Regions from separate parts of the Paeniclostridium hominis genome, predicted to be linked through region 1. Evidence: riboswitches for the same ligand, from Rfam matches in the RefSeq annotation. Region 1 holds a riboswitch; each other region holds the start of a gene.

Evidence for each region. Region 1 has a riboswitch for cyclic di-GMP ahead of H8891_RS14060 (NPCBM/NEW2 domain-containing protein). Riboswitches for the same ligand answer to the same signal wherever they lie in the genome.
Region 2: linked by a shared signal. The riboswitch ahead of H8891_RS01805 (flagellar basal body protein) and the one ahead of H8891_RS14060 (NPCBM/NEW2 domain-containing protein) in region 1 are both predicted to bind cyclic di-GMP.
Region 3: linked by a shared signal. The riboswitch ahead of H8891_RS09885 (methyl-accepting chemotaxis protein) and the one ahead of H8891_RS14060 (NPCBM/NEW2 domain-containing protein) in region 1 are both predicted to bind cyclic di-GMP.
Region 4: linked by a shared signal. The riboswitch ahead of H8891_RS12970 (MSCRAMM family protein) and the one ahead of H8891_RS14060 (NPCBM/NEW2 domain-containing protein) in region 1 are both predicted to bind cyclic di-GMP.

The regions. Positions count from the first base shown of each region.
Region 1 covers NZ_JACRWD010000010.1:27,054-33,040, reverse strand. Annotated here, with positions in the region: gene H8891_RS14060 (NPCBM/NEW2 domain-containing protein) at 1-1,910, opposite strand, end outside; cyclic di-GMP riboswitch class I at 2,126-2,212, opposite strand; gene H8891_RS14055 (glycosyltransferase family 2 protein) at 2,567-3,448, shown strand; gene H8891_RS14050 (Cof-type HAD-IIB family hydrolase) at 3,451-4,209, shown strand; gene H8891_RS14045 (TraB/GumN family protein) at 4,391-5,227, shown strand; gene H8891_RS14040 (DUF2500 domain-containing protein) at 5,355-5,744, opposite strand; gene H8891_RS14035 (hypothetical protein) at 5,966-5,987, opposite strand, start outside.
Region 2 covers NZ_JACRWD010000001.1:368,321-374,307, reverse strand. Annotated here, with positions in the region: gene fliG (flagellar motor switch protein FliG) at 1-365, opposite strand, end outside; gene fliF (flagellar basal-body MS-ring/collar protein FliF) at 379-1,953, opposite strand; gene fliE (flagellar hook-basal body complex protein FliE) at 1,977-2,288, opposite strand; gene flgC (flagellar basal body rod protein FlgC) at 2,303-2,707, opposite strand; gene H8891_RS01805 (flagellar basal body protein) at 2,712-3,038, opposite strand; cyclic di-GMP riboswitch class I at 3,410-3,496, opposite strand; gene H8891_RS01800 (class I SAM-dependent methyltransferase) at 3,760-4,386, opposite strand; gene H8891_RS01795 (LicD family protein) at 4,420-5,280, opposite strand; gene H8891_RS01790 (phosphocholine cytidylyltransferase family protein) at 5,303-5,987, opposite strand, start outside.
Region 3 covers NZ_JACRWD010000003.1:27,601-33,587, forward strand. Annotated here, with positions in the region: gene H8891_RS09885 (methyl-accepting chemotaxis protein) at 1-1,996, opposite strand, end outside; cyclic di-GMP riboswitch class I at 2,234-2,312, opposite strand; gene H8891_RS09890 (protein adenylyltransferase SelO) at 2,629-4,101, opposite strand; gene H8891_RS09895 (OPT family oligopeptide transporter) at 4,429-5,987, shown strand, end outside.
Region 4 covers NZ_JACRWD010000007.1:71,156-77,142, reverse strand. Annotated here, with positions in the region: gene H8891_RS12970 (MSCRAMM family protein) at 1-1,729, opposite strand, end outside; cyclic di-GMP riboswitch class II at 1,775-1,858, opposite strand; cyclic di-GMP riboswitch class II at 1,892-1,975, opposite strand; cyclic di-GMP riboswitch class II at 2,009-2,092, opposite strand; cyclic di-GMP riboswitch class II at 2,126-2,208, opposite strand; gene H8891_RS12965 (DEAD/DEAH box helicase) at 2,282-3,739, opposite strand; gene H8891_RS12960 (hypothetical protein) at 3,958-4,287, shown strand; gene H8891_RS12955 (bifunctional diguanylate cyclase/phosphodiesterase) at 4,334-5,987, opposite strand, start outside.

The sequences.
Region 1 (5,987 bases):
CCTTGCTTATAAACAAACTTAATTCTCTTAGCTTGAGTTGGGTTAAACTTTATAGATATAGAGTCTCTAGTTCTTGTAGCACTACCACTAGTTACTTTAGTGAATGTATCACCTGCAGTAGTCTTAGAAGTATATATGTCAAATTTCTCTGCGAAACCTCTATCTCTAGGAGAATAATAAACTATTCTATCTAACGTTCTTATTTGGTCTAAAGTCATTATAACTTCGTTTGTATGGTTCTCATTGTTTCTAGCATTAGAATGCCAGTTAGTATTTGGGTTACCGTCTATAGCTTTACCTATAGTACTGTCTGCCCAATGACTACCATTAGTAGTTATCTTCTTTATATGACTATTATCTATCTTATATAACTTATCATATTTAGCTAACTCTTCAGTTCCAAAAGCCTTGAACTTAGAAACTTTTGCTTCTGTATAAGTTACTTCGTTACCTTCTAATACTTGTCTAGCGTCATCTAAATCCTCTTTGAATTGACTATATAAAGGATGTACCTTTGCTTCGTTCTCTAAAACAGTAAGTTTATCTAAAGTTCCGAAGTCAGGATTTACTTTGTTCTTATTGCTATCAGTAAATAATGTTTCCATCTTTTCGGATAAAGCATCTTGCTTATAAAATCTAGCTTCAGATATAAATGGTCTACCCATATGACACTCTTTAAATACAAACTTCAATCTCTTAAAACTTGTAGGGTTAAATTTAAATTGCATAAAGTCAGTGGTAACCTTTGCAGTACCGCTAGATACTAATTTAAATGTATCTCCCTTAGTAGTATCAGAAGCATATATTTCGTACTTAGTTGGGAATCCCTTTTGGTTTCCACTTCTAGGCAATAATGCTATTCTATCTAACTCTTGCACTTCATCAAAAGTAAATGTTACTTCGTTAGTGAAGTCATTTCCATTACTTCTGTTTGTTTCCCAATGTGTATTAGGATTATTATCATACATATATTCTATTTTAGTTGAAGGGTACATTCCACCGTTAACTTCTGTATTTGCTATATGCTCATTACCTAATTTAAACTTTTCATCATAAGCTTGTTGGTTAGGGGTTCCATACCCTAACAATTTAGATACTTTAGTTTCACTAAAGTTTACTTCTTTATTTTCTAAAACAAGTCTTGCATTATCTATATACTCTTTAAAGCTTTCGCGGAATGGATGACTTTCAGTTTCTTTCTCTAAAGCGTTTAATGCTTCAGTAGTTGCAAACTCTTTACTTACCTCATTCATATTTGCATTAGTAAATAATCTTTCCATCTTGTCTAGAGTTTTATCTTCTTTGTAGAACCAAAACTCTGCGGCACTTGCCCACTCGTTATGCGCTTCTACGAATTTGAATTTAACTCTCTTTGCACGTACAGTGTCAAATTTAAATTCTACCATTCCACCTGTTGCTTTACTTCCTTCTACTTTTCCTGCTAGTTTAAAGTCTTCCCCTGTCTCACTTTCTGAAACGTATATCTCTGCACTAGTAGGGTATCCCTTACCTTTAGCCCCATCTTGTCTTGTAGCGTAAGCTAATCTGTTTATCTCGGCTATGTCTTTAAATTCCACAGTCACTTCATTTTTAAATGTTTCATCATTTTTAGTGAATGTCTCCCAATGTGTTTCAAGTTTCCCATCTATAGCATTTTCTATTTTAGTTCCTGGATAACTCCTTCCATTGTTTGATATAGATTGTACCCCAACTCTATACAATTCATTGTACTTAGCAAAATTAGGATTGTTCTTAATTTTGAAATCAGTAACAGTCATGTTTTTAGATACTTGTTTCTCTATTGCTACTGCTTTCTTTTTTACTACTTCATTAGCGTATACATTTATTGCCGGTGAAACGTTTGTAGCTATTATAGACATGGCCAATACTGCTGATATTTTTTTCCTCATAATATCCTCCCTCTGATATGCATATGAATTTACAATAACTAAACATTTTACCCCAAATTTTAAAATATAGTCTTGTTATAGAGTTATGGTTATTTTATATGAAATAAAAAAACTACCCTGTGTCTAAAGGGTAGTTGCTATCTAAAGTAAACATTATAAAATAATCTTACGATTACATCATAAAATAACTCTATAAAAACAAAGAATATTAATTCTTCGGCAACTGGCTGGCATAGTCTAATTTGACCTTAGCCCCTTTAGCTTTGCGTCTCTAGATTTCCCTAGATTTGCTAATATGTAATTTTTAGTCATCTATAATTAATTATACATAATTTTTTACAATATAAAATAGTTTTTTGAAAATTTTGATTAATTTCTGAAAAATTTTTAAAAATTGATTTTAAATTATATAAATTAGGTAAATCATTTTTAGAAAAATCAATACAACCAGTTTCGTTATTACAGTTTTTTATCTAAATGATTTACCAAATCTAAGTTTTAAGACTTGTTATTAATTTAAGAGATATCAGAAATTGTCGTAATTTTTAGAATAAAAAATATATTTTTGTTAATATATGGGTGATATAATTGTAAAAACAAAACTTTAATAATATATAAAGTGTAAGAATGCACGCACTATTAGGGGGATAGAGACAATGAGTTTAGTAAGCATAATTATTCCAGTTTATAATTCTGAAAAATGGCTAGACAGATGTATTGAAAGTTTAGTAACACAAACGTATAAAAATATAGAATTAATTTTTGTTGATGATGAATCTACAGATAAATCAATAGAAATTATAAAAAACTATCAAAAAAAATTTGATTTTATACGTCTTGTTAGTATTAATCATGCTGGTCAAAGTGTAGCTAGAAATTATGGAGTTAAGATTGCCAATGGAGAATATGTATGTTTTGTTGATAGTGATGACTATGTAACTAAAGATTATTGCAAATTGTTAGTTACATCAATGAAAACTACTAATGCAGATATTGTAGTTGGTGGAATGTCAATATTTTATAATAATATTTACCAAAATACTTTAATATCTAAGACTAATTATACTTGTAATAGAAATGAATATATAGGTAAAATATTAACTTTAAAAGATGGAGCTCATATTATTGTTAATAAACTATTCAAAAGAGAATTATTGATAAATAATAAGATTGAATTTATTGCTTGTTATCAATATGAAGATATGGTGTACGCTTTTGAAACTGCACTATATTCAGATTTAATTTGCTTCATTAATAAACCAATTTATAATTATATGAGAAGAGATAATTCTTCATTCACATCAGTAGACAGTAAACAAGTTACAGATTATATATTTGCAATAGAAAAAGTGAAAAATCTTCTAATACAACACAATGAATATAATCAAGTAAAAAGTGATTTTTATCAATATCTGTTATTGAATAATTCACATTTAGTATCTTTGTTTCTCCAAGATAAAAATGCAACATTGCCATTTTACAAAAAGTGGATGCAAGAGTTACAAAATATGATAACTGAAGTAGAAAAAGAGGTATAAGCATGAAAATATTAATTAGTGATATTGATGGAACATTGTATTTTGAAGATAAAAAGGATAAGATAATGCCTAGTGATTTAGAAAGTATTAAAAAACTTCAGAGTAATGGACATCTTTTTGGAGTTTGCACAGGAAGATCATATTCTGGGGTAAAACTTGCTATTGAGAATTTTGATATAAATCTAGACTTTATGATTCTTGCTAGTGGGGCTATTATACTAAATAATGAAGAAAATATAGTTAAAAAGCTAACTATGGAAAGAAATATTGTTGAACAAATATATAATTGTATATCATCTAATAATTGTGAAATTCAATTTACAACTGATAAATACTTTTATTTTAAAGGTCCAACAGAATATACATCTAGTAATGCTGTTAGATTTAATGATTTTTATGAAATTCCTGAAGAAGAATTTACTACATTCGCACTTGGTTTTAATGATTGTAAAGAACTAGAAAATGTAAAAAATTTACTAAATGATAATTTCGGAGATTACATTTCTACTCATCGAAATAAAAATAGCCTAGATATTTCTAGAAAAGAGTGCAGTAAGGGAGTTGCAATAGCTGAATTAAGAGAGTTTTTCAATGTTGATGAAAATGACATACATGTTATTGGAGATTCTTACAACGATATCTCTATGTTCCAAAGCACCACTAATAGTTATACTTTTTTTAACTCTCCAACAATTGTAAAAGATAATGCAAAATATCTAGTCAATTCTATTTCTGAATGTATAAATATTATTTTAGATTAGAGAGTATTTAATGTCAGTTAAAGAATTAATTTTTATAGTGTTTTTCATTAAGTTTTACATTAATTTATATCAAAAATATTATGAAATTAATTAAAATACTTGGTTTAAAATGATATAAATTAATGTTAAGGGGGATTGAGATATACTGAAAAATATATTTAAAATTTTAATACTAATTATATTGGTAATTTCAATATTTATCTTTATTACTAAGGGTAGTTCTAAGAATAATGTAAACGGTTTTTATTGGGAAGCAAAAAAAGATAATAAGAGTATATATTTAATTGGAACGGTTCATCTAGGAGAAAAAAGATTAAATTACTTAAACAATAATTTAAACTATATTCTAAATAATACTCAAGCACTTGCAACTGAAACAAACAGTAAAGATATAGATCCAGAGTATATAAAAAAATTACAGGATAAAATTTATTTAACTAGTGGTGAGTTAAAAGACTTTTTAAATAAAGAAGAACAAAATCAATTAAAAGATATATTAAAATATTTAGATTTGAAATACGATGATGTATCTAATTTATCAAAAGTTGGGTTAAATGCATTAATTCAAAATTATATAGATTCAATTGATGGATTTGAAGATGAAGGTCTTGATGCATATTTAGAAAATTTGTATAGAAAATCAAAGAAGGATTCTATTTCATTGGAAACACTAGATGATACTTCGTATAATATTAATTATATGTTAGATGAATTTTTAGATGTTGATTATATAAAAAATGAATTGAAAGATAGAAAAGATTTTATGAATGCATTTATAAATGGAGATACACTATTTTTTAAAAGTCATTTAGAAAATGGTAAAGATGAGTTAGATATGAATGCCTATACTAAAATTGTCAAAGACAGAAATGAAAATATGGCCAATAGAATTAATTCATTATTAAAAGAAAACAAAACATATGCAGTAGCGATAGGAGTAGGACACTTTTTTGGAGATGATACTGTAATAACTTATCTAGAAAATTTGGGATATAGCATAACGAAATTGAATAAATAAGTTATTTTTTACACTATTCTCTAAAAACTTATTCAAAGATATTTAGTAAAATAGCCCTTAATATCCATTTATTTGGATTTTAAGGGCTTTAACTTTATTCTATGTAATCTAAACCTTAAACGGAGATTTAAATATCCCTTTTAAACTCTAGATATCTACTACCCTGAAATTTCAAAATTCCTATATCCCCTTTTGCAATCATACCAAATTCTTTTCCTGAAACACTAAACTCCATTCTATCAGTACTTTCAACCTCGAATGTAATATAATACTTGGTAGATGAACCGCCACTATGATGTATTCCATTTGCATCAGTATGCCCAGCGTGCCTTATAACTTCACTTCTTTTAGATACAACTTTACATTTTACATCTAATATAGGTTGTTTATTATTATAAGACCATTGATTAATACCCCTAATAATATTAATTACAATTGTACCTAAAATAAGAAAAAAGATTATAAAAAACATGAGTGAAAACAAATCAAACGTTGGATCACTATAATACAAATCCATAATAGATACCCCTCATTTCGTGTAAATTTTTAAAATGTAATTTATGATAATTGTAAGTTATAAATTTATTTATGTGGTTACAAATGAGATACATTTTTGATTATTAAAGTTTAAATATATTAACGAAAATGAATGTTTTTTGAAACTAAAATAGAGCACTAAATTTAATGCTCTATTGATTAACAATATAATAAATTACAAAATATTATTCTAACTTAAACTTATACCATATAGTTGTAATCA
Region 2 (5,987 bases), on a different contig from region 1:
TTTGTGTATGCATCATACTTTATACCTTCTAGCAGCTTAGTTGCCCTTTGACTTCCTAATGCACCATTAAGTAATGATTTAGCACAATCTATACCACCTTCTATAACAAATTCTTTACCTTTATTTAACTCTATAAATTCTTGTAAAACTTCTCTTCTCTCTCTTGGTTTAACAGTATTTATATTAGCTATTTCAACACCTATTTTTTGAATTTTTCTATCAGATAAATTTTTTATTACACTTGCAGCTACTTCTGGTCCTAAAGTCATAAGTAGTATAGCTGCTTTTCTTGCACCCGTAACTCTTCTAAACTTAGGTATGTCTCCTAAGTCAAACGCATTACCTTTAACGCCTTCTTTTTGCAAATAAAATCACCCTTTACTCATTTAACCAACTATTAACTAAATCTGTAACTTGATCTGGGTTATCAGCTGCAAACTGTTTAACCTCATCTTCTAAGCTTATACTTACTTCGTCTACTTCTTCGTTACTATTCAATCTATTTTGCTCCAATTCTTCTAGTTTTTTGTTGATTAGTTCTAATTCATCTTCTTCTTCTACATTTTCTAACTCTGTAGGCTTACGTTTATTTTTTATAACCATATAAACTACCGTACCTATAAGTAATCCTAAAATAATTAAGATTATTATTCCTGTAACTATTAACATTGTTGATAATGACTTATCTTTGCTTATAGCGTTTTTGATAACTCCAAATGTACTAGTATCTTGTTTTTCCGTTTCAAATCCCATAGAAACTACTTTTACATTGTCTCCTCTTTTAGGATCCATTCCTATAGTATTTGCTACCATATCTTGAACATTTCTTACTACATCATCACTTAAATTTCCATTTATAGCTACTGATGCTGTAATTTTGTTTATTTCACCTTTTGCTTTTATTGTTTTAGTTTCAGTTTTTCCTGTTTGATACTGAATATTTTGTTCGTTATTTTCAATACTTCCCGTTCCACTTTCGTTAACGTCACTCATATTGTTATCTACTGCTCCACCTGTATTTTGTTTTTCAGTAGATTTACTGCTTGATTTTGATTCATTAGTAATTACTTTGTTAGGATCTATTACGATCTCAGTTTTTTCACTTGCATCAAAGTTTAGATCCGTATTTACAGTTGCTCTTACTTTACCTTGTCCAAATATTGGTTCTAAAAGACCTGTTATCGATCTTTCAAGTTCTTTACTTAAGTCTTTTTCAGCCTTCATAGCTTGATCAACATCACTTAAGTTAGAAGTATTTATATTTCCGTTTTCATCAATTAATCCTTCTGATAGTAGTTTCATATTTTGATCTATTACTTCTACATTTTGTTTAGGTACATTATCTGTACTTGCAGAAACTAAACACATAATAGATCTTACTTGAGCTGGTTTTAGAGTTTCACCTGGATTTAAATTTAAATAAACTGCAGCTTTTCCTGGTACTGTTTCATTTGCAAAAACTGATTTTTCACCTTCAGTTATATGTACTCTAGCACTTTCTACTTGTGGAAAAACTTTTATAGTTTTTTCAATTTCACCTTGAATCATACGTTGTTTCTTTATCTCAAACTCTTCATCTGTCATACCAAATGATGACCCTTCATCCATTATTTCAAATCCTTTTGAACCATTTGATACATTAGAAGATAATTCCATCCTTAATTTATCTACATCTTTTTTTGGAACTAATATACTATTTCCTTCTATCTTGGTATCAACTTTTTTTGATTCAAGTTCTTTAGTTACTGCTGCTGCATCACTAGATTCTAGTCCTGAAAATAAAACTCCATACTTATTAGCTCTTGAATAACTTATCCCAAATACTATTGCTAGAATTAAAGATATAATTGCAACTACTATTGCTATTTTTTTCTTTTTAGATAAGGTACCAAACTGTTCTTTTTTAACCAACACAAAATCTTTTATTTTTTGTGGCAATTCCTTTATATTCATCTAAAATTCTCCTTGCTATAAAGTTATAATTGAACTCTATTTAGCTCTTGATAAGCTTCATATACCTTATTTCTAACTTCAATCATTAACTGCATTGACATCTGAGCTTCTTGAGCAGATATCATTACATCATGCATAGAAACGTCGCCTCCTTTTAAAAGGCTCTCAACTTTCTTATTTGCATCTACCTGCTTGTCATTAACTTTATCTAGTGCATCTTTTATTACATTAGAAAAGTTACTTTCTTTTTCTACACTTTTACTTTTTGTAGTTTTTAACAAATCATTATTTGTTAAGATGTTGTTTACTCCGCTTATAGCTCCTATTCCAGTCATAAATCCACTCCTTTTTATCTGCCTATTTCTAAAGCCTTAGATATCATATTTTTTTGTGCATTTAATGTATCTATATTAGACTCGTAAGCTCTTGAAGCAGTCATTAAATCTGCCATTTCTACTAATATATCTACATTAGGATATTCTACATAGCCTTGTTTATCTGCGTCAGGATGATTTGGTTCATATAGTTTTCTAAGTGGCGCCTTATCTTTTTCTATAGAAACTGCCTTTACACCAAGCATACCTAACTTTTTATCATAATTTTCCTCAAATACAGGAACCTTACGTCTATAAGCTCCACCTTCTTTAGTTCTCGTAGTCTTCATATTAGCAATATTTGATGAAACTATATCCATCCTTAAACGTTCTGCTGATAAAGCACTTTGGCTAATTCTCATTCCTCCAAAAATACTCATCTAATTACCTCCCTGTTATAACACTTCTAGCCATTCCTAATTTTATATTAGTTAAAGTTATAAGTGCATTGTATTCAAGAGTTGTAGCTGCTTGGTTAACTTTCTCATTTTCTAAATCAACATTGTTACCATCTACTCTCATCTTTGAGTTTTCATCTGTTTTGACTTCTATTTTAGGTTTTTTATTTATAGAGTCTTTCAATGTTTCTTCAAAGTTTACATACTTTCTCTTATAATTTGGAGTATTAATATTTGCAATATTGTTAGCAATAACTCTACTTCTAAGTTCTGTTGCATCTAACCCCATCTTGATTAAACTATATGTTTCCATTATTACCTCCTTTTTCAAATAAAAAAAACTACTCTTAAAGAGTAGTTTGATCACTTTTATAATATATCAATGATTTCTAATCGTATTATATAAATTAAAATTAAAATCAGAAAATAAAATATACCTACTTAATGTCTAAGTCAAAATCAAATAAATATTTTTCAGCTTTAATATATCTAATAAATTACGATTCAATATTTAATATTTAAATGTTTTTTGTATACTTGTAAACCCATTTTAAGGTATATTAAAAATTTCAATAAATGTTTATGTACATTTGCAGATGTCTCCTGATTTTATTTGTAAATTATATAATTATCCATAATTCACGATCTTCATTATATCAATGATAACAAAAAGTTTATTAACCCTTTGGCAGCTGGCTGGCGTAGTTTAGATAAACATTAGCCCCTATAGTTTTGCGTCACTAGATTTCTCTAGATTTGCCTTTGAATATCATCATTCGACTTATATATCTATTTTATACCATTATTCGACTTTATTCAAGCATTTACTTTAATTTCTACGTCTTCCATTTAATACTAATATAAAATATAATTTTAAAAAAAGACCAATTCCCATTGATTTAACAATATTTTTACCTTTTTTTACCATTTTTTTAATTATTTATTATATTTTATATTTTAAGTGATATATTACATTTAATTTATGTACTTTTTTTATTTATTTGTACTTTTAATCCTTTAATTTTACATTTAAATTAACAATCTTTTTTAGCAATTATTCTAATTACTACTGGATTTAAATCTTTATAAATAGCCCAGTTACTACTTTCTTTTGCTGAAATAATTTTAAATCCTTCTTCTTTTAATGTCTGGACTAATTCATCTATAATAATAAATCGTCTATAGTGTTCATTATAAATATATGCATTTCGACCTACATTTTTTCCCAATCCATATAATTCATCTTTTACACTACGAACCTCTATAAAAAACATTCCCCCACTTTTTAAAGAATTATAAACTCGTTTAACAAGTATTGTTTCTTCTTCTTCTGTAATTGAGTGTATCGTAAATCTACTATACGCATAATCAAATTTATTTTGATCAAGTAAGTTTGAATTAACAAAATCATCACATATAAATTTAAGATTATCTTGTTTGTTACTATCATTTAATTTTAATATTACTGCTTCAGATTGATCAATTGCAGTAATATTTATATTATATCTTGAAAAAAATTTAGCATCCCTACCATTTCCGCATCCTAATTCAACTAATGATTTGTCCGTTTCTAAAAACTCAATAATATCGTTGGCAAATTTAGATGCTTCCTTCGGGGCTATATCTTTATTATAAAAATCATTCCAATATTTATTATCCATTAGCTTTTTTCCTTTCAGCAATATATTTTAAAGTTATCTCTCTAATTTCACTTCTGTTCCATCTAAAAACTTAATATACGATGCAGGTGATGTACTACCTCTTTTATCTTCAGGAGGCAATTTCATGTAGTCTCCATAAGTTACAGTTAAAATTTCATCATATGCTTCTGGTACAAAAAATTCATATCCTTCAAATTCCATTGTAATTGACTTTTTATACCACTCTTTTTTAAGTACTTGTCTTTCATTTCTTAAATAATCTAAGTTATAATATGCAAAAAGATCAGTTTCTTTATTTTGATAGAATTTTGCAAAAAATTCAAATACACGTATAGTTAATTTACGTGGAATAAAGCATAATAATTTAAAAAATAACCTACTATAAAAATGTTCTTTAACTACACATCCTACAGGAGCCCAAAATATTTTTCTACACATCTTACATATAACCTCAAAATAATACTGTGTAAATTTGTTATCTGAAATATTATCTAATGGGAAAATATCCATAAATATTCCTGAATCTTGTTTTAAATGTTCTTGTCCAACTCTCATATAAGTAGTGTTTTTTAATCTTAATTTCCCATAAACCCAGTTATAATGCTTATCAGTTTCTTGATTTTGAAAGAAAAATTTACTTTTATCTAATTCTTCTTTACAAACTTCACAAAACCTTTCATACTCGCTTCTAGACATTTGAACATCTATATCATCATCCCATGGTATAAAGCCTTTATGTCTAACTGCACCAAGTAAAGTACCATCAGATAAGTAATATTTTATATTATGCTTTCTACATATCCTGTCAAACTCTTTTAATAATAGCAATAAATTACTATGTAATTTTTCCAATTCTTCTTTATTTAATTTCAAACATTCATTTTTTTTACTCATAATTTCTCTCCCAATTTAAATGTCAACTAATATTATATAGTTCTTTCTTATCATTTTTACTAATATAGTTTAATATTCTTTCATAGTCATCAAAATAATCAATTTCCGACCAAAATTTTCCATTAACATCTATAGTATCAATTGCTCTATCTTCTATTAAAGAATATAAAATATTCTCCCACCATAATTGATGTTGTTGACTACTTACTAGGCAATTTAGCTTATCTTTGAATTCTTTAATAAATGATTTTCTTATTTTCCCTATACCTACATACTCACAACTTCTCTCTTCTATAGGTAGTTCTTTACCGTACTTAATTATATATCCATTTTCTGTTTTTAAAAAGAAATCACCTATTTTGGTTCTACTTTTATCTACCATCAGAGAAACGTCTTTTTTTTCCGATATAATGGTATCTAAAATTTCATTTGTAAAATACACATCTGCATTTAAAATAATAGTATCTTCTGTTAATTCCTTTCTAGCAAACCATAAAGAAGCTATACTATTTGTTACATCATAAAAAGGATTATAATAATATTCAACATCTAAACCTTCTAATGCTTCATAAATTTTTTCTTTACAATATCCGACACACACTATTGGTTTAATATTTCTATCCAGCAACATAGTTACACTCCTTCTAATTAATGGAGTTCCATCAACCGGTAACGTGGACTTAGGTATTTCTTTTATTATTCTAGAA
Region 3 (5,987 bases), on a different contig from region 1:
TCTCAAGAAGTTCTTTTAACATTTGTGCCTGACTTGATAACTCTTCACTTGCAGCAGCACTTTCTTCAGCAGTTGCTGAATTAGTTTGTACAACTACAGATATTTGTTCAACTCCAATATTTATTTGATTGATATTTTGTGCTTGTTCATTACTTGCATCTGCAATTTCTTGTATAACTTCTGCTGACTTTTTAGCACCATCAACAACTTCTTCAAGAGATTTTGCTGTTTCTGAAACAATTATAGTTCCATTTTCTATTGCTTTAAGTGATTTTTCAATTAACTCAGCTGTATCTTTTGCACTTTGTGCAGATTTTGCAGCAAGATTTCTAACTTCATCAGCAACAACAGCAAATCCTTTACCAGCTTCTCCTGCACGTGCTGCTTCTACAGCCGCATTAAGTGCTAAAATATTTGTTTGGAATGCTATATCATCAATATTTTTTATTATATTTCCAATTTCATTTGATGTATTGCTAATTTCATCCATTGCAGCAATCATTTCTTGCATTTGCTCTTTTCCTTTATCCGTTGCAATACTTGAACTTACAGATATTTCTTTTGCTCTTTCAGCATTTTGTGCAGTTTCTTTTATTTGCACTGAAATTTCATTTATAGTTGCTGAAAGTTCTTGAATTGAACTTGCTTGTTCTGTAGCACCTTGAGAAAGTACTTGAGCACCTTCTGCTAACTGATTTGAACCGATTGCAACTTGTTCTCCAGAAGTATTTATTTGTTCTAAAGTACTATTTAAATCATTTACAATTTTATTTACAGCTATTAACATTGGCTCAAAATCATTTACAAATAAATCACTTAATTTATCATCATCTACATCAATATCTAAATTACCATTGCTAATTTCAGTTAATATATTTGTTAATGTATTTATCATTTCCCTAAAATCATTAACTATTTTATTTGTTGCATCTGCTACTAGACCTATCTCATTTTCTTCATCTATAACTGGTAGTTCTGAGTTTAAATCGCCCTCAGCTAGTTTCTTTAATCGTTCACTACATTCCTTTAATGGATTTCCTATTTTACTAGCAAACTTTATTGCTCCAATAAATGCTACAACAGTAAATATTATAGATATTACAGCTGTTATTGTAATTGAAGTATACATTTGTCCAAGGAAATCATCTTTATTTACCATTACACCTACACCCCAATTATGGCTATTTTTTACTGGAGCATATCCTAAAATCCAACCTTGTCCTTCTAAATCTACATTAGCATATCCTGTTTTTCCTGAAATAAGCTTTTCATCTGCTTGTGCAACGTCTTTTAAATCTGGATTTGTTGCTGATTCTTTTATAGTATTTTCCTTACCAATAAGACTAGTATCCATATCAGCAATTGTTGTTCCTTCATTATCTATAAGGTAAGCATAACTATTTTCACTTATTTTTATATTCTTAATAATTTCAGTTAAGAAATCTTTATCTGCATCAAAAGTTACAACCCCTACTATCTTACTGCCTTGTACTCCATTTTCCCAAATAGGTGCTGAAACTACAAGTGTAAGATTTCCTGTTACTTTACTAACAACAGGGCTACCCATATATGCCTTTCCTTGCATAGAAATTTTAAAATAATCTCTACTAGAATAATCATTTCCACTAAATAAATCTTTACCATTTGCATCTATAATTTGACCTAATGATAATCCATATAGCTTTTCTTGTCTAGTTATTATGCTTTTCTTTTCCTCTACACTTACCTTAGGATCTGAAATTTCCTTTATAATACCTGTTTGAATTGCTGCATTTTTTAGGTTTGTAATTTTTTGCGAAGCGGTTGCTGCTGCTTGTTTAGTTGTTTCTACTACTGTATTTGATAAAATAGTATTAGATGTTTTATAGTTTAAATAACTTGTAATTGCCCCTAAACATAAACAACAAATAACTGAAAAACATACAATTATTAAAGTAAGTTGAGTTTTTATACTTTTAGTTTTGTCTTTACTTTTTTGTCTTAATTTAAATTTCATTTTTTTATCTCCCGTTATTATATCTTTATACGTTAATTTTTTATCATAATATTCAGCAAAATTAACACTTCAAGGCTTATTTATTTCTAGCCTAAATGTAAAGCTACTTATGTTTTGTGATTATCCATAATAAACCTCCTTAATTAAAGCCTTATAATTTTTAAAATCCACTTACATAACACAAAAATAAAAGAGCATCAACATAGACCCGTCAACACTCTTCTTTTAAAAGACAATTTATGCAACTGGCTGACTTTTGAAAAAAGCCCCTATAGCTTTGCGTCGCCGAATCACTCCGGGTTTGCTAATTAAATTAAATTTTATTTTAGATTTAAATACACATTCATATTAGCATAAATGTTATTTTTTGTAAATAATTTAAAACCTTTGCCTGTTACTTGAAAAATTTAATAGTAAAGCATTTTTAAATTATCATAAAAAAGTAAATCTGTAATATTGTTTAATATAAAAAGGTATTGATTTTACAATCAATACCTTTTCTTAGGTATCAATAATTGAAACAATTCATAAAAATAATCTCTACGATTAAATTTAGTATATATCTAAATAATTATTAACATAAGTTTTACACTTATAATTTTTATCGAGAACACCTTAATTTACACAAAATCTTATGTCCCACAGAAAGTTCTATAAGGACAACTTGACGGTTTTGGTAACTGTGAATACTCTTCTTGATCTTTCGAGTGATCATATGGTCTTGAAATTACATCAAGAAGTTTTATAATTACACTAAAATCACCTTTATCCCCAGCTTCTATTGCTTCTTCTACTCTATGATTTCTTGGAATTACTGCTGGATTAGAATTTTTCATCAATTGGTGCACTTGTTCCTTTGATTGAGGTTGTCTTTTAAGTCTTTCTTGCCATAGCTTATACCAACTATCAAATTCTTTACTACTAAACATACCTTTATCTTTATTTTTATCAAATGTTAAATTAATAAAAGTATTAGTGAAATCTTCACTATGTTTTTCCATTATACTAAGTAAATCTTCAATTATAGCTTTATCTTGTTCTTCTTCATTAAATAATCCAAGTTTTTTTCTCATATTAGATAACCAATTTAAATAATATAACTCAGAAAAATTAGAAATAGCATCTTGTGCTATTTTTATAGCATCTTCTTGATTTTCATGTAATAAAGGCAATAATGTTTCAGCAAATCTACATAAATTCCACTCAGCCATAATAGGTTGATTTTTATAAGCATATCGACCTGTAGTGTCAATTGAACTAAATACGGTATTTGGGTTGTAATTATCCATAAAAGCACACGGACCATAATCAATAGTTTCTCCACTAATAGTCATATTGTCAGTATTCATAACACCATGAATAAATCCAACAGTTTGCCATTTAGCAACAAGAATAGCATGAGCTTTTATTACTTCTTTAAGTAAATTTAGATATTTATTATCATCGTCTTTTATATGTGGATAATGTCTTTTTATTGTATAATCAGCTAATTTTTTTACTTCATCTACTCCTAAAAATCTTGCTGCATATTCAAATGTAGCAAATCTAATATGGCTAGAAGCTACACGAGTTAAAATTGCCCCTTCTTTTATACTTTCACGAATTACAGATTCCCCAGTTTTAACTACTGCCAAACTACGAGTAGTTGGTATACCAAGACCATGCATAGCTTCACTTATTATATATTCACGAAGCATAGGTCCAAGCACTGCTCTTCCATCTCCTCCACGAGAGTATGGAGTTTTACCAGAACCTTTAAGCTGAATATCATATCTATCTTTTGACGGTGTTATTTGCTCACCTATTAATAATGCTCTTCCATCCCCTAGCATTGTAAAGTGTCCAAACTGATGACCAGCATAAGCTTGAGCAATAAATGCTCCTTCTTCTATAGTTTCATTACCTGCAAGTATTGACACTCCATCATGACTTTTTAAAGCATCACTATTTAATCCAAGAGATTTAGCTAAGCTTTCATTTAAAATAACTAATTTCGGTGAGCTAACTTTATTTAAATTAATTTTGCTATAAAATGCTTTGGGCAAGGTAATATAGCTATTGTCTAAGTTCCATCCCATCTTTATAATTTCTTTTTTATTAGTCATTTTTTCTCCTTATATATTCCATAATTTTAAGTGTGATGTTTCTACTCTTATTTAATATACCCTTGTTAACAATATAAAATAAGTTTATTTTTATTAAAAAACTTATTTATATTTAATTAATGTGCCAATTTTTTTATATAAAATATTGACCTTATTCTACTTATTAAATTTTAATTTTTTCTTTTAATTTTTACATTGCTGTAAAGCCTGTTATTTTCTTGTTTTTTATAATCATTTTTTATCTTTATTGCTATTTAAATTTTAAAATAGGACATCCTACTTCGGTGCTACAATATAAATATCTAAATAAAAAAGGGGGATATCTAGATGAATAAAAAATTGCCTAAAGGTGCATATGGGGGAGTATCTGGCAAAGATTATGTTCCTTATATAACCGATAAATCAAAAACAGGTGGCAATATAGCAGTACTTATTATAGGTCTTGTATTGGCATCAGTATTTGCAGCTTCTACTGCATATTCAGGTATGAAAGCAGGACTTACAGTTGCTGCCGGTATTCCTGGTGCAATAATAGGTTCAGCTTTTGTAAGTATGTTTGCAAAGCATAAAGGTATACTTGGTAAGAACTTAATTCAAGGTATGTCAAGTGGTGGAGAATCAGTTGCTAGTGGACTTATATTTGTATTACCTTCTGTTATTTTAATTGGTAGTCAAATTTCATTCATTGAAGGAGTTGCAGTTGGTGTTGGTGGTGTTTTATTTGGTATTGGTGTAGCATCACTTGTTCACAACTATTTAATCATTGAAGAACATGGTAAACTTGTTTATCCTGAATCAATGGCTATATCTGAAACATTAGTTGCTTCAGATAGTGGTGGAGATTCTATAAAGTATATGGGTATTGGCTTTGGTATTGGTGGAATCATAACTGTTTTAACTAGTTCATTTTTAAATTTAACAAATAATGTAATTAGCTTTATAGGTAGTAAAAGTTACAAATGGAAATTTGATATGGAGGTTAATCCTCTTTTATTAGGAATTGGATTCATTGTTGGTATTGAAATTGCTTTAACAATGTTTGCTGGTTCTGTATTATCAGTATTTGGTATTACACCTTTAATAGGATACTTTACTGATTTAGCTAAAGACGGTGTTATGGTATGGAATGACCCTTCAATGCCAATAAATGAAATGACTGTTCAAGCAATATCTAGTAGTTATGTTAAATACATAGGCGCTGGTATGATGCTTTGCGGTGGTATAATAGGTGCTATAAAACTTATACCAACTATAATAGCTTCAGTAAAAGAAACAGCTAAAGCAAGAGCTACTGCTACTAAAGGTGATGGTTCTTCCGCTCAAATATTAATATTATTAGGTGGAATGGTTGTTGGATTTATAGCTTCATTTATAGTTTCTAATAGTTTTATGATGGCTATAGTAGGTGCTATATTATCATTAGTATTATCTTTATTATTTGTTATAGTTGCTGGACGTTTAACAGGAACTATAGGAACATCTAATTTACCTGTATCTGGTATGACTATCGCATCTTTAGTTATAGTTACACTAATATTTGTTTTAATGGGATGGAAATCACCAGAAGATAATAAATCTTTACTTTTACTTGGTTCATTCATAGTTGTTTCTATCGCAATAGCTGGTGGATACAGTCAATCTCAAAAAGTAACATATATAATAGGTGGTAGTAAAAATGAAATGCAACGCTATTTTACATTAGCAAGTATTGTTGGTGTTGTAGTTGTTGTTGGAACTATGATATTATTATCAGACCAACTTAGAATAACTGGTGATAACCCACCATTTGCACTACCTCAAGCTAACTTAATGTCAACATTAACATCAGGTATAATGTCAGGTGAATTACCTTGGGTTATGATTATAGTTGGAGTATTTATGGCAGT
Region 4 (5,987 bases), on a different contig from region 1:
TTGTAGTTTTTGTATCTACTACTTTTCCATTTTGCACTAAGTTAAATGTTGCACCTTCTAAAACTTTTCCATCTTCATTAGTTTTGTTTATTACAACTTTTCCTGGCATTGCCATAAGTTCATCCTCTGCAACAACTTTAACTATTTTACTATTTTCTGTAACCTTAAATGCTATAGTTGTACTATCAAGTTTATAACCTTTAGGTGCTACCTTTTCAACTAATTTATAATTGCCATAAGGTAGCTCTAACTCTACAGGACTATTTGATGAAGTAGTTATATCTTTAACAGTTTGTCCATAAATATCCTTTACTAGATTACCATTTGAATCAGTAAGTGAGTAAACTGCACCTGATAACATTTTTTGAGTCTTGTCACCTTTTTCAATTTTTATTATTTCAACTTTTGGACTCTTTATAGTTACAACTTCATCAGTTGGATTTCCATTTACATAAGCAGTATTTGAAACTGCTTCTCCTGTTCCAACTTCTTTCATATTAGCTTGAATAGTAATATATGCATCGTCTCCTGGATTTATATCCGACTTATCATTAACTGCATTTAATTCTTTTGTTTGATCATTATACGTAACCGTAAACTGACCTGTTTGATCTATTTTAATATCAGTCAGCCTCGAATCTAATTTATCTTTTACATGCATTGTATTCTTTAAAAAGTGTCCTGCTGAATCAAATGCTATTTTATATTCTATGTTTTGATCCTTTTCATCATTAGTTATATTAGTTTTATTTACAGTTTTATAGACATTTATAGCCCCTGCTCCTGCTGCTAACTTAACTGTAGCACTAGAATCATTATTTTTCCCATTATATGTTAATTTTGCTTTATTTACATATCTAATGTCTTTTGGAGGATTTGGTAATATCAAAGTATTGTAATTAACTGAATAGCTATCATTATATATATCACCAAGATCTATTTTTAGAGAATCTTTTTCAGCTGTAAGTTTTCCAGACTTTAAAAGCTCATTAGTTACATCCCTATCCACTCCACTTTCATAGTCATGCTGAATTATACTTATACTATTTTTATCTAAAACCATTCCCTCTGGAATTTGGTCCTCAAAGTAAGCATCCCCCATTTGTCCATTTTGATCTCTATTTATTTCTACATAGTATCTAACTGGTTTATTTATATCTGTTATAAGCCCTTCTCCCTTAGAATCTAGTGGTAAATATGAACCTTTATACATAAGTGGATTTGATCCTCCACCTGTTGATTCTTCTCTACCTTCACCTGTTAATGTAACAGTTTCTGTATCTCCATTAGTGTTTATAACAATAGGGTATTCTCCATCTTTAATATTTTTATCACCAACCATTGTTACACTTAAATATCCCTCTAATGCATTTTTTATATTATCATTAAATATCAACTTTAATACTCCAGTATTAGGGTTATATTCTTGCCCTGAAAAATGCTTGTCTGAACATACTGGGTTAACATCTCTAAAGATCTTAGGCAGTGTTATAGTAATGCTATCTCCTGGCGTAATTTTGCTTGGATCTTTAATTTTATAATCAATTCTGAAAGTTTTAATCATACCTTCTCTTACAGTATAATCATCAAATGTTGCACTTGTTATTTCAACTGAAGGACTATTAGATACATCTTCAGCATATACCATTATCCCTGATGAAATAAGATTTAAAATCATACTAAACACAAATACTAAACTTAATATTACCTTATTCTTTCCCTGTCTCAAATGATCACCTCTTTTTTTCAATAAAAAAAGCTATACTTACATGTTTGTAAATATAGCCGGTTGCATCACTAACTCCATATATCCCAGATGCCCATATACAGAATATACTTCTTCGTTTCTTGTTTATTAAATTTTAGAACAAAAAAGGCTATACCTACAGTTTGTAAATATAGCCGGTTGCATCACTAACTCCATATATCCCAGATGCCCACATACAGAATATACTTCTTCGTTTCTTGTTTATTAAATTTTAGAACAAAAAAGGCTATACCTACAGTTTGTAAATATAGCCGGTTGCATCACTAACTCCATATATCCCAGATGCCCACATACAGAATATACTTCTTCGTTTCTTGTTTATTAAATTTTAGAACAAAAAAGGCTATACCTACAGTTTGTAAATATAGCCGGTTGCATCACTAACTCCATATATCCCAGATGCCCACATACAGAATATACTTCTTCGTTTCTTATTTATTAAGTTTTTACCAAATTAGTTTATCAAATTTCGACACCATTTTCAATATTCTTTTTAAGAATATAATTATAAATCTAACAATTAGAATTATCTCTTCTTACTTTAACTAATTTTTTCTTTATACTTATTTCCTTATATTTTTTTAAAAACATTTCACCTTTATGATTTAATAAGTCAACATAAGAGCATAAGTCACAAACTTCTATAACACCTATATCTTCATTATTTATACCTTCAATATTACTAAAAGTCCCAACAATATCTAAAACTCTAATTTTCTTCTTTTTTCCTGCATTTAAATATATTCTAGTTACCTCACTATGAACTTTTTTATCTTTCTTTTTTATCCTTTTATTATTTAATAATATACTTGAAGCTTTCTCGAACTTAATTTTTCCTTTTTTTATATCTTCACTACTTAATTCATTAATAGTATTTATTTCATGGCCAATATATTTTATTATCTCAGCTATATATTTTTCGTCTTTTTCATTAGCCATGGTTATAGCTTTTCCATATTTATCTGTTCTTCCTGTTCTTCCTATTCTATGTATATAATTTTCTTTATCCATAGGAACATCATAATTTATAACTAAAGATACATCATCTATATGTATTCCTCTACTTGCTACATCTGTACTAATTAAAATATTATATTTACCTTCTTTAAAGTCCTTGATTACAAATATACGCTTTTCTTGAGACATATCTCCATGGAGTTGTTCAACTAAAAACTTATCTTTTTTCATCTTGTTGTATAATTTAGTTACTCTATCTTTAGTATTTAAAAACACTATGGTAGTTTTTGGATTATAATAATATATTAGATCTTTTAAGGTATTATATTTTTCATCTTCTTTTAAAGAAACTAAATTTTCTTCTATTTGTCTTTTGTCTAGATTTTCATCATTTTCAATTTCTATCATACTAGGATTTATCATATATTTATTATATATATAAGATATATCTTTATCTATAGTTGCTGAAAATAAGCCTATAACAGTCTCTTTAGGTATATTATTAAATATAAACTCCATATCTTCTATAAATCCTTTGTTAAGCATTTTATCAGCTTCATCTATTATAAAATAATTTATATTGTCTAAGTTTATACTACCTCTATTTATATGATCTATTACTCTTCCAGGTGTAGCAACTACTACATGAACTCTTTGTTTTAATTCATTTATTTGATCTTTTATAGGTTGTTTTCCAAATATTGCACTACACCTAATTTTTTTTAATCTTCCTATATTAGATATTTCTTCTTTTACTTGTATAGCTAATTCTCTTGTTGGTACAACTATTAATGCTTGTAGATTACTGTTGTTAACATCTATTTTTTCACATATCGGTATTCCAAAACTTGCAGTTTTCCCACTACCAGTTTTTGATTTAACAACTATATTTTCTTTATTTAAAAGTCTTGGAATTGATTCACATTGAACTTTAGATGGAGTATTATACTCAAGATTATAAAGGGCTTTTATTATATCTTTATCTAAATCAAAATTTTTAAAATTATTAATCATTACTACCACCTTACTTATCTAAATTAAAATTTTTATAGCTATTTATTATATCATATCTTTAAAGTAATACATCTTTTTTAATATATTAATCTTATTGTCTCTTAAATATTTAATTTCATAATATTATATATTCATAAAAAATACCTTAGCTTAATAAAATTTAATATAAGCTATTATTTTATATTTTAAATTTTATTATTTAAAGGAGAATTAAAATTATGTTTGAAATGATAAAACATCCTTATAACAACAAATCTATAGCTAGATTGGACTTAAATAATATTGTCCACAATCACTTATATCACAATTGTCCGATTGGAAAAGTATCTGCAAATCTTGTTTATGATAACTATAATAATGTAGTTGGAAAAGTTGATGAAAATGGACTTATATATTCTAATCTAGATTCAAATCCTATAGGAAAAGTTCTAGATAATGGATTTGTATATAAAAACAACAATTTAGTTGGAAAAATTAAATGTACTAAATCCTCATCTCCATACTTAGCTGGAGCTTCATATTTATTGTTAATACATGAAAATAGATAATAAAAAGATGACTAATACAAACTAGTCATCTTTTTTATTATTAAATTTATTGATATTGTTCTTTTAATATATTTTTAAATTCTAAAAATTCAAGTGGTTTAAAATATACATACCCTTGTATCATATCACAATTAAATTGTCTTAATATATCTACCTGTTTATTATTTTCCACACCTTCACAAACTACTTTAAAGTTAAACTTTTTAGCTAATTTAATTATAGTTTTTACAAATAAAAAAGTTTTTTTATCTTCCTCTAAATCTATTATCATAGTTCTATCCAATTTTAATATATCTATATCTATTAATTTTAAATTTGATAATGTAGAAGTACCTGTTCCAAAGTCGTCCATAGAAACTTTTATTCCTAATTTTTTAATTTGATATATTTTGTTATTTATATATTCTATATCATTTAGTGCTGCTGTTTCTGTAATTTCAATTTCTATCAATTTAGGTTCTACATCATATTTTTCAATAGTTTGTTTAATAGATTGAATTAAATCAGCTCTGTAAAGTTCTACTCTTGATAAATTTATAGAAATTGGAACTATTTTTTCACCTTTTAATTTGCATTTTTTTATATCCTTGCAAACTTCCTCAAGTACCCATTTTCCTATTAAGTTTATATTTCCATTTTTCTCTGCTATCGGTATAAATATATTTGGGCTTATAAATCCTTTTTTATTATGATCCCATCTTATTAATGCTTCTGCACCAACTATCTTTTCATTATTTATATCTACTTTAGGTTGATATACGACTTTAAATTCTCCTGATTCTAATCCTTTTTTTAGTTCACTTTCAATTATAATTTCTTGACTGATTCTATTTTTTAAAGCTTCATCATATATATAGTATGGCTTGTCCTTAACTTTTTTAGATTCTAATCTAGCTATATTTGCATTATCTATAATTTTATCAATTTCTTCAGTAGTATTTTCTATTATATACGCCCCCATGTTTAATTTTAAATTTAAATCACTATTATTAGAACAAACAATATTTATATAATCATGAAGTTTTACTAAAGTTGTTTTCAAATCTAATTTTTTATCCAATTTAAACATCAAAGCAAATATATCATTAGAAATTCTTCCATGTATATTTTCAAATTTTAAAATAGATAACTTTTCACCTATACTTTTGATAAGATTATCACCCTCTTCATACCCAAAAACATCATTTATAAATTTTAACCTATTTATATCAATAGAAACTAAAACATATTTATCATCATCTTGAGCATTTTTTAACTTTTTTTTACAATCTATCTTAAACTTTATTTGATTATTTATATTAGTTAAACTATCTATATAGGTGGCTTTTCTTAAAGCTTTCTTATTTTCAACATATTTTTTATAGTTATTAATCACATAAAGTAAGGTAGCTATAAATATAGTCAATAATGATATATTTATTATATTAGTCAAACTTGAAAAAACTTTATTTATAGGTGTTATTGAAACTAAATACCAACCATCAGTATTTTCTATATAATTATAATACAAATATATTCGTTCATTATTAAAAACCCCTAGTTTGGGATTCTTACAATTTGAAATATTTGTTTTTTCTTTTCCTTTATCTAGATATTTACTTTTATTATATAGTGTTTTTATACCTTCTTTATTTTTTTCATTACCAATAATAACATTACCATATTTATCTACTATATATAGACTTCCTTTATAAGAATAT